DNA from 2 places in the Bradyrhizobium sp. USDA 4541 genome. Region 2 is predicted to be linked to the other one. Evidence: predicted binding sites of a transcription regulator. Region 2 holds the regulator's gene; the other holds the start of a gene.
The links. Region 2 encodes PhoB, which activates phosphate uptake and scavenging genes when phosphate is short. Its sites were predicted from a motif close to TGTCATNNANCTGTCAT; they were not measured.
Positions count from the first base shown of each region.

Region 1: a site for PhoB is predicted at 3,016-3,032, ahead of J2R80_RS25970 (phospholipase C). Genes of this name have one in related genera too.

Region 1 covers NZ_JALJZF010000001.1:5,481,639-5,487,719, reverse strand. The annotation lists gene J2R80_RS25975 (cytochrome-c peroxidase) at 1-1,183, opposite strand, end outside; gene J2R80_RS25970 (phospholipase C) at 1,293-2,939, opposite strand; gene J2R80_RS25965 (alpha/beta fold hydrolase) at 3,403-4,287, opposite strand; gene hydA (dihydropyrimidinase) at 4,334-5,746, opposite strand; gene J2R80_RS25955 (aspartate/glutamate racemase family protein) at 5,746-6,081, opposite strand, start outside.
Region 2 covers NZ_JALJZF010000001.1:2,261,245-2,267,325, forward strand. The annotation lists gene pstA (phosphate ABC transporter permease PstA) at 1-354, shown strand, start outside; gene pstB (phosphate ABC transporter ATP-binding protein PstB) at 351-1,169, shown strand; gene phoU (phosphate signaling complex protein PhoU) at 1,276-1,992, shown strand; gene phoB (phosphate regulon transcriptional regulator PhoB) at 2,138-2,848, shown strand; gene J2R80_RS10535 (GcrA family cell cycle regulator) at 3,144-3,656, opposite strand; gene J2R80_RS10540 (aspartate aminotransferase family protein) at 4,144-5,355, shown strand; gene argF (ornithine carbamoyltransferase) at 5,352-6,081, shown strand, end outside.

The DNA of each region.
Region 1 (6,081 bases), 3.2 Mb from region 2:
GGTCATCGTACTTGCGCACCGTGCCGTCGGCGCCGCGCGGAAAGACCTTCTCCGGATTGGTATCGCGGAAGTTATAGAAGTCGAGCACCTGCTCGAGGCTGATGAAGACGCCATTGTGAAAGAACACGCGACGCGTTGCCGCGTTGCGCAAGGTCGGCGTCAGAAACATCCCGCAATATTGCGTCTGCTCGGCAATGTCGGTGCGGTAGGGACCGCAGACCCCGAGATCGAAATGGTCGGGATCGCGGTTGCCGGCGAGCGCGGCGTTGCGCGGCGCACCGAGCGCCTCATATTGGTGATCGGTGAACAGCGGCGGCAGACCGTCCCGGGTGGGCTGCGACGTATGGCAGCCGCCGCAATTGGCCTTGTCCGGATCGTTGAACAATTGCAGGCCGCGCAATTCGCTCTCGTTCAATCGCGCCCTGCCCTCCAGCCAGTAGTCGAACTTGCTGGTGTAGGGATGGAAGCTCGGCTCCTCAACCTGATAGCGCGCGACGGCAAACATCGCCTCCGCGACCAGCAGCCGCGTATTGTCGAAGACACCGGCGCCGAACAGCTCGGCGAAGCGCGGCGCGTAGCTCGCCTGGCGCAGCTTCTGCGCCACGATTTCGGTGCTGCCGCCGTCCATCTCGTTGGGATCAAGCAGCGGGAAGATCGCCTGGTCCTGCAGCGTATCGGCGCGGCCGTCCCAGAACAGTCCGCCCTGCGGCACGATGTTGACCGCCGACGCGGCAGTCCCGGTCGCGACCTTCTTGGCGCGCGGAGCCTGCTGGCCGAGCGCGGCCAGTTGCGCGAAGTCGACGACATTGTCGTCTTCGTCCTTTTCCGGCCCGATGCTGAAATTCGGCTGCCGCTCGAGATAGGTCAGGCCCGGCACGGCGCGTGTCCCTTGCCGGGATTGCGCGGGCCCGCCGAGCATCACCGGCCCATCATTGGGTGGCCCGTAGGCGTGGTCCGGACTGTGACAGGACGCGCATGACAATGCGCCTGACGAGGACAGCGACGCGTCGAAAAAAATCTTCTGGCCGAGCTGCGCCATGGCGGACAGCGGAGCAACAGGCGGACGCCTGAGCTGCACCGGGTTCGGATTGGTCCCCGGAAGTCCCTGCGTCTCGACGGCCGCAACGGCGCCGGCCATGCACAGCAGGCCGGCGCCGAGAAGCCACAAGGTGCGGCCATTCATATCAGATCCAGTGTCGTTAAGCGTTTTCGCGCGAACTGGAGACCAGTTCGCGCGAGCAGAACGCGTCAGGGCAGAGCTTCGGTTCTGATTGGATCAGAACCGAAGGGCGTTAGTGGTGATGGTGATCGTCCGGCGCGCTGACGATGACGGTGCCGGCGGTCGGATCGAGAAACAGCGTGTCCTGCCGGTACTCGTGGTCCTGGCCGTGGCCGCGCTCGAAGTCGAACATGTCGGCGATCGATTCGACGTTGTCGTCGAACGAGCCGCCGCCGAGACGCTGGCCGTGCAGCCAGTTGTCCTCGATGAAGCGAACGACGGAGGCCTGCGAGATGCGGGTGTGGCTGACGTAATTCCGCTTGGCGAAGGGCGAGATCACCAGGAACGGGACACGCGTACCGGGACCGCAGCGGCCGTTTACCGGCTGGCCGTTGAGGCCGTTCGGCGGCGTCTGCCTGCCGATACCGCGACCGCACTGGCCGGGACCGTTGACCTGGTCGGCGGTGGGATCATACGAGGCGCTGATCGGTGCAAGGTACTGGTGGTCGTACCAGCCGTCGGAGTCGTCATAGGTGATGATGACGGCGGTCTCGCCCCACTCCTTCTGCTTCTGCAGGAAGTTGATCAGCTCGACATTGCCGGCCTGCTCATCGAGCGGATCGGAGTTGCCGGGATGACCGTCCTGATAGGCCGGCATCTTGATGTAGGAGACGGCCGGGAAGTTGCCGACCTTCACCGAAGCATAGAAGTCCTCGAGATCGTAGGCGTGATTGGCCGGATCGAGCGTCTTGCTGCCGGGCACATAGGTGTGTCCGACCGCATTCACCGAGCTCGGCCGCGCATGGCTCGGGTTGGCGGTCGACTTGTAGTACTGGAACCAGGCGTGGTGCGGGATGTAGTCCACGACGGTGCCGTTGACGTTGCTCGAGAACGTGCTGCGGCCGCAGTTGGTGGTGCCGTTGCTGTTCTTGAGCGTCAGGTCGAAGCCGCCCATGAAGCTGCCCCAGCTAATCTGCTCGGCATTGAGCAGGTCGCCGATGTTCTTGCTGGTCATCAGGACCTGGCTGGTCGTGCTAGAGCAGGCATCGTAGGCAGGGTCGGTATCACCGATCAGCGTCAGGCCGCCCTGGCCGTCGGCGATCGAAGATGACGAGCCGACGATGTTCTGCGCGCCGTTGGTCTGGCCGGAGATCACCTCGAGCGCGCCGGGCGTCGACGGACCAAAGGTGTCGGTCCAGCTGTTGTCGCTCATCGCGAAGTTCTGGGCATAATTCCAGAACGCGGTGACGGTGTTGCCGTCGAAATAGCCCATCACCTGCCCGTTGGTACCGAACGCGCCGACGCCGCCGGCGGTGCCGCGACCGGTGAATTTCGGAAACAGGTCTTCCTTGCCGTTGTCGACTGCCTGCTGCTCGGGCGTGTAGGCGTGGTTCTGCGACTTGGTGTTGGCCTGGGTGCGGTCGAGGCGGAACGGATTGGTTGCGCCGGTGCCGTTGGCCGGATTGGTGTTCGGGTTATTGGTCAACAGATTGGCGCTGGCGAGATTGTTGACCTTCGGCGTATGCGGCTTCGCCGTGAACGGAATCGAGCCGGTCGGGTTGGTCGCAACCGGGTAGGTTGCGAAGTAGTGATCGAACGAGCGGTTCTCGTTGAAGATGACGACGAGATGCTTGATCGGCGTTTGGGTGTGGATGTCGTGCGGATGATGATCGTGGCCGTTATTGCCCTTGTTGTCGTCCTGAGCGGCGGCGCTGCACATCACCGCAGCGGCAGCAACCAGACAGACTCCGACCGTCGAAAGAAATTTGGTTTTCACCGTAGTGCCCCTTTTTATTTTTAAGGATTTATGACGTCGACCTGCGACAAGTTATCCACCACCGATGACAGCGCTGTGTCGGTCGAATGAATGCGACGAACGATGATGCGCGCTCATGTCCGCATCGGTTGCAGATATCGGGGGACCAATCTTTGCGCGCATGACAGACGCCCTCCTCTTCCGTCTCACGCGATCGGCTATCTGTGGACGCGGTTTCGGTCACAAGACATGGAATTGAACGGATCGCGTTGGAGATGACTGCAGCAGTCAGCAATCATGCGAACCGCCGGCTGTCGCGGCTTGCTCACGTCCGAAAAAAATCCGCGCCTTCCGGGGATGTGTCCCGAAAAGCGCGGATGCTTGGTCTGGTGGCGGATGAAGGCCGCGATTCAACTCGGCGTGAAGCCTACCCCTTCATTCCCGTGATCGAAGCACTGACCGCGCGCGGATCGCGCTGCGGCCAGCGGCCGCTCTCGACCTGCGCCAGGAATTCGCCGACGATCCGGTTGTATTCGTCGGGCTCCTCGATGTTGATGGCGTGGCCGCAGTTCGGCATCACCGCGAGCGCGGCCGACGGGATGCTCTGCTTCATCAGGATGCCCGGCAGCAGGCAAGGCCAATCCTCGTCGCCGGTGATGATCAGCGTCGGCACCTTGATCCGCTTCATCTCGTCGACCAGCGTGTAGAGCGAAGGGCGCTCCTTCTGTACGCCCTGCTGGGTGTTGGCCGATCCCACCGCCGAATGCTCGGCCAGCATGGCCTTGAACTCGGCATGGCCGCGCGGGTCCTTGTTCTCGTACTGCACGCGGGTCGGCCCGTAGGCGTAGCGCTCGGCGAAGGTCGGCATGCCCTCCTTGCGGATCATGCCCGCGATCACGTCGGCCTCGGCGCGAAACGTCTCGCGCTTATCGAGCTCGGCGCCGTAGCCGCAGCCACCGATGCATAGCGACAGCGCCCGATCAGGGTGACGTAATCCGAAATGCAGCGTCGCAAAGCCGCCCATCGACAGACCGACGATATGCGCCTTCGGCGCGCCGATATGATCGAGCACCGCCAGGATATCGTCGGCGGCGCGCGCCTGCGAATAGGACGAGACCTGCTCCGGCACATCCGACGGCGGAAAGCCGCGCGCATTGTAGGCGATGGTCCGGAAGCGCTTGCCGAAGTGCCGCATCTGCGGCTCGTAGCTGCGCAAGTCGCCGGCGAACTCGTGAACCAGGATCACCGGATGCCCCGATCCGGTCTCCTCGAAATAGAGCCGCACTCCGTCGTCTGTCACAGCATAGGGCATGTTGATCTCCTGCCTTCTCTCTTTGCTTGTTACGGATTTGGTCGCGTTACGGAATGGTCGCGGCCTTCGGCGGCTTGGCGCGGGGCAGATAGGTGCCGTGGTCCTTGCCGCCAATGAGCGTACCGTTATCGACGACGACCTTGCCGCGCACCATGGTCAGCACCGGCCAGCCCGTGACCTCGAGCCCCTCATAGGGCGTGTAGTCCGCGCCGTCGTGGATCAACTCGTGACGGATCGTCACCTTGCGCTTCGGGTCCCACAGCGCGATGTCGGCATCCGAGCCGACCGCGATCGTACCCTTGCGCGGATAGAGGCCGTAGATCTTGGCATGGTTGGTGGCGCTGAAGGCGACGAAGCTGTTGAGGTCGATCCGCCCCTTCACCACGCCTTCGGAGAACAGGATCGGCAGCCGCGTCGCCACGCCCGGGATTCCGTTTGGCACCCAGCGGAAGCTGGTACGTCCCTTCGGCGCAAGCTTGCCCTGCGGGTCGTCGTAACGGAACGGACAATGGTCCGACGAGAACACCGAAAACACCTTCTGCTGCAGACCTTCCCAGCAGGCCTGCTGGCTGGCGACGTCGCGCGGCGGGGGCGAGCAGACGTATTTTGCGCCTTCCATGTTGAGCTGATCGAGATCCTTTTCGGTCAGCATGAGGTATTGCGGACAGGTCTCGCCCATGACCCGCAAGCCCCTTTGCTGCGCGCGCCGGATTTCGTCCATCGCCTCGCGGTTCGAGACATGCACGATCATGATCGGCACGTCGACGAGCTCGGACAGCGAGATCGCGCGATGGGTGGCCTCGCGCTCGACCGGGATCGGCCGCGAGGTCGCATGGAAGCGCGGCGCGGTGTTACCGGTCCGTTCGAGCCGGTCGGTCAGGAAGCGGATAGCGTCGAAATTCTCCGCATGCATCATCAGCATGGCGCCGGTCTCGCGCGCGACCGACATGGTCTCGAGCAACTCCCGGTCCGACAGCGCGAGGCCCTCATAAGTCATGAAGACCTTGAGCGAGGTGTAGCCGTCCTCGACCAGGGCCGGCAGCTCCTGGCCCAGCACATGCTCGGTCGGATCGGTGAGGATGAGATGGAAGGCGACGTCGACATGGCACTCGCCTTCGGCCAGCGAATGGTAATGCTTCAGCGCCTCGCGCAGGGTCTGGCCCTTCTCCTGCAGACAGAACGGCAGCACGGTGGTGTTGCCGCCGAAGGCCGCCGATCGCGTGCCGCTGGCAAAACCGTCGGCCATTACGATGCCGTCGCCGGACGGCTGGGCGAAGTGGACATGGCTGTCGATGCCGCCGGGCAGCACCAGGCGGTCGGTGGCGTCGATGATCGTAACTGCATCGCCGAGATCATGGCCGAGCGCCGTGATCTTGCCGCCGCGGATACCGACGTCGCAGGCGAAGGTGTCGGCCGCGGTCACCACGGTGCCGCCGCGGATAATGGTGTCGAAGGACATCAGTTTGTTCCCTCCTTCGGTGAGCGGTGTTCGATGATTGCGGCGAGTGGCTCGGCCAGCCCGCGCGTCGGCTTCGGATCGGGACGGCGGAAGGTGCCGGCCACCGCCTTGCGCGGCTTGAGCACGGCGAGCGTCTCCGCCTGCCGCACCGCCGCCGCGACCGGATCGACCACCGGCACCGGAATGCGGTCGCGGACTTTTGCCGCGAGTCCGGCAAGCGGTGCGCCCGACAGAATGACGACGTCGGCGTTGTCCTGATCGACCGCACGGTTGGCGAGCGCGACCAGCAGCTCCTCCTTCTCGGCCTGCACCTCCGAGATCGACTGGAAATGACC
Region 2 (6,081 bases):
CCCAATCCGCTGCGCGAGGCCGCCTCCGCGCTCGGCCTGCCGCGTTCGCTGGTGATCAAGCGGATCGCTTATCGTGCCGCGCGATCGGGTCTGATCACCGGTGTGCTGCTGGCGACCGCCCGCGTCGCCGGCGAGACCGCGCCGCTGCTGTTCACCGCGCTGTCGAACCAGTTCTTCAGCCTGGATCTGACCAAGACGATGGCCAACCTGCCAGTGACCATCAACAACTTCGTGCAGAGCCCCTACGCCTACTGGAAAGAGCTGGCGTGGAGCGGCGCGCTGCTCATCACATTCACCGTGCTCGCGTTGAATATCGGCGCGCGTATCCTTGGTGCCGAAAGGGCCGCAAAATGACCGAGCTTTCCGTCTCCACGACTGCCGCAGGCCACATTCCCCAGGTTCCGCTGCCGGAAGCGCCGCCGAAAGTCACGGTGCGCAACCTCAACTTCTATTACGGCGAGCACCACGCGCTGAAGAACATCAACCTGACGCTCGGCACCAACCGCGTCACGGCGTTCATCGGCCCGTCCGGCTGCGGCAAGTCGACCCTGCTGCGCATTTTCAACCGGATGTACGACCTGTATCCGGGTCAGCGCGCGGTCGGCCAGCTGATGCTGGACCAGACCAACATTCTCGACCCCAAGCTCGACCTCAACTTGCTGCGCGCGCGGGTCGGCATGGTGTTCCAGAAGCCGACGCCGTTCCCGATGACGATCTACGAGAACATCGCCTTCGGCATCCGCCTCTATGAGAAGATCTCGAAGTCCGAGATGGACGACCGGGTCGAGAAGGCGCTGCGCGGCGGCGCGCTGTGGAACGAGGTCAAGGACAAGCTGAACGCCTCCGGCCTGTCGCTCTCCGGCGGCCAGCAGCAGCGCCTGTGCATCGCACGCACCGTGGCGGTGCGCCCCGAGGTGATCCTGTTCGACGAGCCGTGCTCGGCGCTCGACCCGATCTCGACCGCCAAGGTCGAGGAGCTGATCCAGGAACTCTCCGAGGACTACACGATCGCGATCGTCACCCACAACATGCAGCAGGCGGCGCGCGTCTCCGACAAGACCGCCTTCATGTATCTCGGCGAGCTGATCGAGTTCGACGACACCAACAAGATCTTCACCTCACCGAGCGATCGGCGCACCCAGGACTACATCACCGGCCGGTTCGGTTGACCGGCGCATGATCCGGAAAAGTGGAAACCGGTTTTCCGATCAGGTCATGCTAAAATTCAGGACACGAAGCCATGATCCCCGGGATCATGGTTGAGGGAGACAAGCGATGGCTTCTGAACATACCGCCAAGGCATTCGACAGCGACCTGCAGGAGTTGACCCGCCTGGTCGCCGAGATGGGCGGCCTGGTCGAACGAATGATTACCGAGTCGGTCGACGCGCTGATCCGTCGCGACGTCGCGCTCGGCAAGCGCGTGGTCGCCGCCGACATCGAGATCGACAATCTGCAGCGCAACATCGAAGAGCGCGCGGTGCTGACGATCGCGCGCCGCCAGCCGATGGCGATCGACCTGCGTGAGATCGTCAGCGCGATGCGCGTCGCCACTGATCTCGAGCGGATCGGCGACCTCGCCAAGAACATGGGCAAGCGCGTCGCGGCGCTGGAGAGCGATTTCCAGCCGCTGAAGTTGATCCGCGGCCTCGAGCACATGACCGACCTCGTGCTGTCGCAGGTCAAGTCGGTGCTCGACGCCTATGCCGCGCACGACCTGCCGGCGGCGATGAACGTCTGGAAGGGCGACGAGGAGGTCGATGCGATCTGCACCTCGCTGTTCCGCGAACTGCTCACCTACATGATGGAAGATCCGCGCAACATCTCGTTCTGCATCCATCTGATGTTCTGCGCCAAGAACATCGAGCGGATCGGCGATCACGCCACCAATATCGCCGAGACCGTGTTCTACATGATCGAGGGCCAGCAGATCACCGACAAGCGCCCGAAGGGCGACATGACCACTTTTGCCACCACGGTGCCGGGCAACTGAGGCATGATCGGCAAGCACGGAACCGGCAAGAGCGAAACTGGACGATCCTCGCGACAAATCGTTTCCGCGGGGACTATGCTCAAGGAAGTAAGCGTTTCGGTTTGCGTCTGGGCAACGGATCACCACAGAGAAAGAACTTAAACCGATGAGCGCACGCATTCTGGTAGTCGAAGACGAGGAAGCGCTGACGACGCTGTTGCGCTACAATCTCGATGCGGAAGGCTACGATGTCGAGACGGTGGGGCGCGGCGACGATGCGGATACAAGGCTGAAGGAGCGCGTCCCCGACCTCGTGGTGCTGGACTGGATGCTGCCGGGCCTGTCCGGCATCGAACTGTGCCGCCGCCTGCGGGCGCGGCCCGAGACCAAGCAGCTTCCGATCATCATGCTGACCGCGCGCGGCGAGGAAAGCGAGCGCGTGCGCGGGCTTGCCACCGGCGCCGACGATTACATCGTCAAGCCGTTCTCGGTGCCGGAGCTGCTGGCGCGGGTGAAGGGCCTCTTGCGCCGCGCCAGCCCGGAGCGGCTTGCGACCGTGCTGACCTACGGCGACATCGAGCTCGACCGCGAGAAGCGCCGCGTGGCGCGCTCGGGCCGTCCGATCGATCTCGGGCCGACCGAGTATCGCCTGCTCGAATTCTTCCTCGAGCATCCCGGCCGCGTGTTCAGCCGCGAGCAATTGCTCGACAGCGTCTGGGGCCGCGACATCTACATCGATGAGCGCACCGTCGACGTGCATATCGGCCGCCTGCGCAAGCTGCTCAATCCGGGCCGCGAGCAGGATCCGATCCGCACTGTGCGCGGCGCCGGCTACGCGCTCGACGACCGCTTTGCCAAGGCCGAGCCGCAGCCGTAACGGCCATGCGGCATTCATAAACCGCAACACGGCGTCGTCCCGGCGAAAGCCGGGACCCATACGCCGCGGCCAGCGCAATCGGCACGCGGCCAGACGGCTTTCTAACAACACCCATTCGTGGTTATGGGTCCCGGCCTGCGCCGGGACGAGGCCGGTGATGTAGCGGTAGCCCGGATGGAGCCGACGGGTCGCGCGAACGAGCGCCCCGTTGGCTCCATCCGGGCTGCGTCACACAAAAAAATCCCCGCTTTCGCGGGGATTTGTCTTTGAGGTCTTCCGTCGTTTTCCCGAGTGCTCACTTGATCTGCGGTTTCGCCGACGGCCGGCGGCGATCGGCGGCGGGCTGGTAGGCGACGCGCGAGTGATGCGCGCAATAGGGCAGGCCGCCGAGCGCTTTGCCGCCGCAGAAGAAGAATTCCGGGCTCGAGGGATCGCCGACCGGCCAGTGACAGGTGGCCTCGTTGAGCTCGAGCAGCGACAGCCGCTGGCTCATCGGCACCACATTGTCGTAGGAGATCGGATCGGGCTCCATCTCGGCCTCGAAGGCGTGCGCCAGCGCGGTGTTGCCGCGCGAGACCGGGCGCGCCACCCGCATCATGTGCTGGGCGGGGCGGGCCTTGCGCTGCCGCGGCGCGGCCGTGGAGGGTGCCTTGGCGCGGCCGGAGAGGCCGAGCCGATGCACTTTGCCGATCACGGCGTTTCGCGTCACATTGCCAAGTTCCGCCGCGATCTGGCTGGCCGACAGGCCGGACTCCCAGAGTTTCTTCAGCTGCTCGACGCGATCGTCGGACCAGGTCAATACAGTCATCGCATTCTTCCCTTCGCGTAGCGCCGGCCAATCATTGGAGCGGCGCTGCGAGCCAATCTGGACAAATATCCCTGCGGCCAGAATCCCTTAGCCCTCGCCGGGCACGGTGTTGCGCCCGAACGTTTACGCGAGACACAAAGGCTACTTAGAGGGTCCAGTACCGCCGCACGAGATGTCGTACCCGACAGGCCAAACGCTACAATATGGCGTGACTCTGGCGCAAGAGTCCGCGGTCGTGCGTCCACATGTTCCCACACAGTTAAGCATCGCGATGAGGCTTTTCCACCGCACCGGAATGCTCCGGATTGCGCTCGTTTCGCATTGCAGGAAGGCCACTTCGTGGCGATTGACACTTACCGACCGCAGCATAGAATGCCCGCCACGTGCCGCCCGCAAAGGCGGCCGTTTTGTTTTCCGAAGCTGGCCGTTGCTGCGCTGGCGTCAAGGCGCGCGGCAATTGTCGGCTTAAAAACCGTCAGTGATCGTCATGACCAACGCTGCCACGTCGCATCTGCTCCCCGTCTTCGCCAGGGTCGATCTCGGTTTCGAGCGCGGTGAGGGCGCCTGGCTGATCGCAACCAACGGCGACCGCTATCTCGATTTCACCTCGGGCGTCGCGGTCAACGCGCTCGGGCACGCGCATCCGCATCTCGTCAAGGCGCTGCAGGAACAGGCGACCAAGCTCTGGCACATGTCGAACCTGTTCAAGAGCCCGGACGGCGAGGTGCTTGCCGCGCGGCTGTGCGAGCAGAGCTTTGCCGACTTCGTGTTCTTCTGCAATTCCGGCGCTGAAGCGATGGAGGGCGTGATCAAGCTGGTCCGCCACTATCACTTCTCCAAGGGCCATGGCGAGCGCTACCGCATCATCACCTTCGAGGGCGCCTTCCACGGCCGCACGCTGGGCACGCTGGCGGCGACCGGCTCGGCGAAATATCTCGAGGGCTTCGGCCCGCCGATGGACGGCTTCGACCAGGTGCCGCATGGCGACATCGACGCGGTGAAGAAGGCGATCGGTCCGCACACCGCCGGCATCCTGATCGAGCCGGTGCAGGGCGAGGGCGGCGTGCGCTCGGCGCCACAGGCGTTCTTCAAGGCACTGCGCGCGCTGTGCGACGAGCACGGCCTGCTGCTCGCCTTCGACGAGGTGCAGACCGGCATGGGCCGAACCGGCGAGCTGTTCGCCTACAAGCGCACCGGCGTCACGCCGGACGTGATGTCGCTGGCCAAGGCGCTCGGGGGCGGTTTCCCGATCGGCGCGGTGCTGGCGACCGCGCAGGCCGCGGCCGGCATGGCGCCCGGCTCGCACGGCTCGACCTTCGGCGGCAATCCGCTCGCGGTCGCCGCCGCCAATGCCGTGCTCGACGTCATGCTGAAACCCGGCTTCTTCGAGCATGTGCAGAAGATGTCGCTGCTGCTCAAGCAGAAGCTCGCCTCCGTCGTCGACCGCTATCCCGGCGTGCTGTCGGAGGTACGCGGCGAGGGGCTGTTGATCGGCGTCAAGGCCGTGGTGCCGTCGGGCGACCTGATCGCAGCGCTGCGCAGCGAGAAGCTGCTCACCGTCGGCGCAGGCGACAATGTGGTGCGGTTCCTGGCGCCGCTGATCGTGACCGAGTCCGAGATCGACCAGTCGATCACCGCGCTCGAGCGCGCCTGCGCGACATTGTCGGTGGCGCAGCCGAAGAAGGCGGCTGGACAATGAGCAAGCCGGTCCGTCACTTCCTCGATATCAACGAGCTGCCGCTCGGCGAACTGCGCAACATGCTGTCCGCCGGAGCCGCCATGAAGGCGAAGCTGAAGGCGCATGAGAAGGGCAGGAAGCCGCTCGAAGGCAAGACGCTGGCGATGATCTTCGAGCGCCCGTCGACCCGCACAAGGGTGTCGTTCGACGTGGGCATGCGCCAGCTCGGCGGTGAATCCATCATGCTGACCGGCGCCGAGATGCAGCTCGGCCGCGGCGAGACCATCGCCGACACCGCGCGCGTGCTGTCGCGCTATGTCGATGCGATCATGATCCGCATCCTCAACCATGACGCGCTGCTCGAGCTCGCGGCTCACGCCACCGTTCCCGTCATCAACGGCCTGACCCGGCGTTCGCATCCCTGCCAGGTGATGGCCGACCTCATGACCTATGAGGAAAACCGCGGCTCGATCGAGGGCAAGACCGTGGCCTGGACCGGCGACGACAACAACGTGCTGGCCTCCTGGGCGCATGCCGCCGAGCGGTTCAAGTTCCAGCTCAATGTCGCGACCCCGCCGGAGCTGTCGCCGAAGAAGCCGATGCGCGACTGGATCAAGGCGACCGGCGCGCCGATCATGCTCGGCACCGATCCGGAAGCCGCCGTGCGCGGCGCCGACTGCGTCGTCACCGACACCTGGGTGTCGATGGGCGACAAGGAGGGCGAGCACCGCCACAACGTGCTGCGGC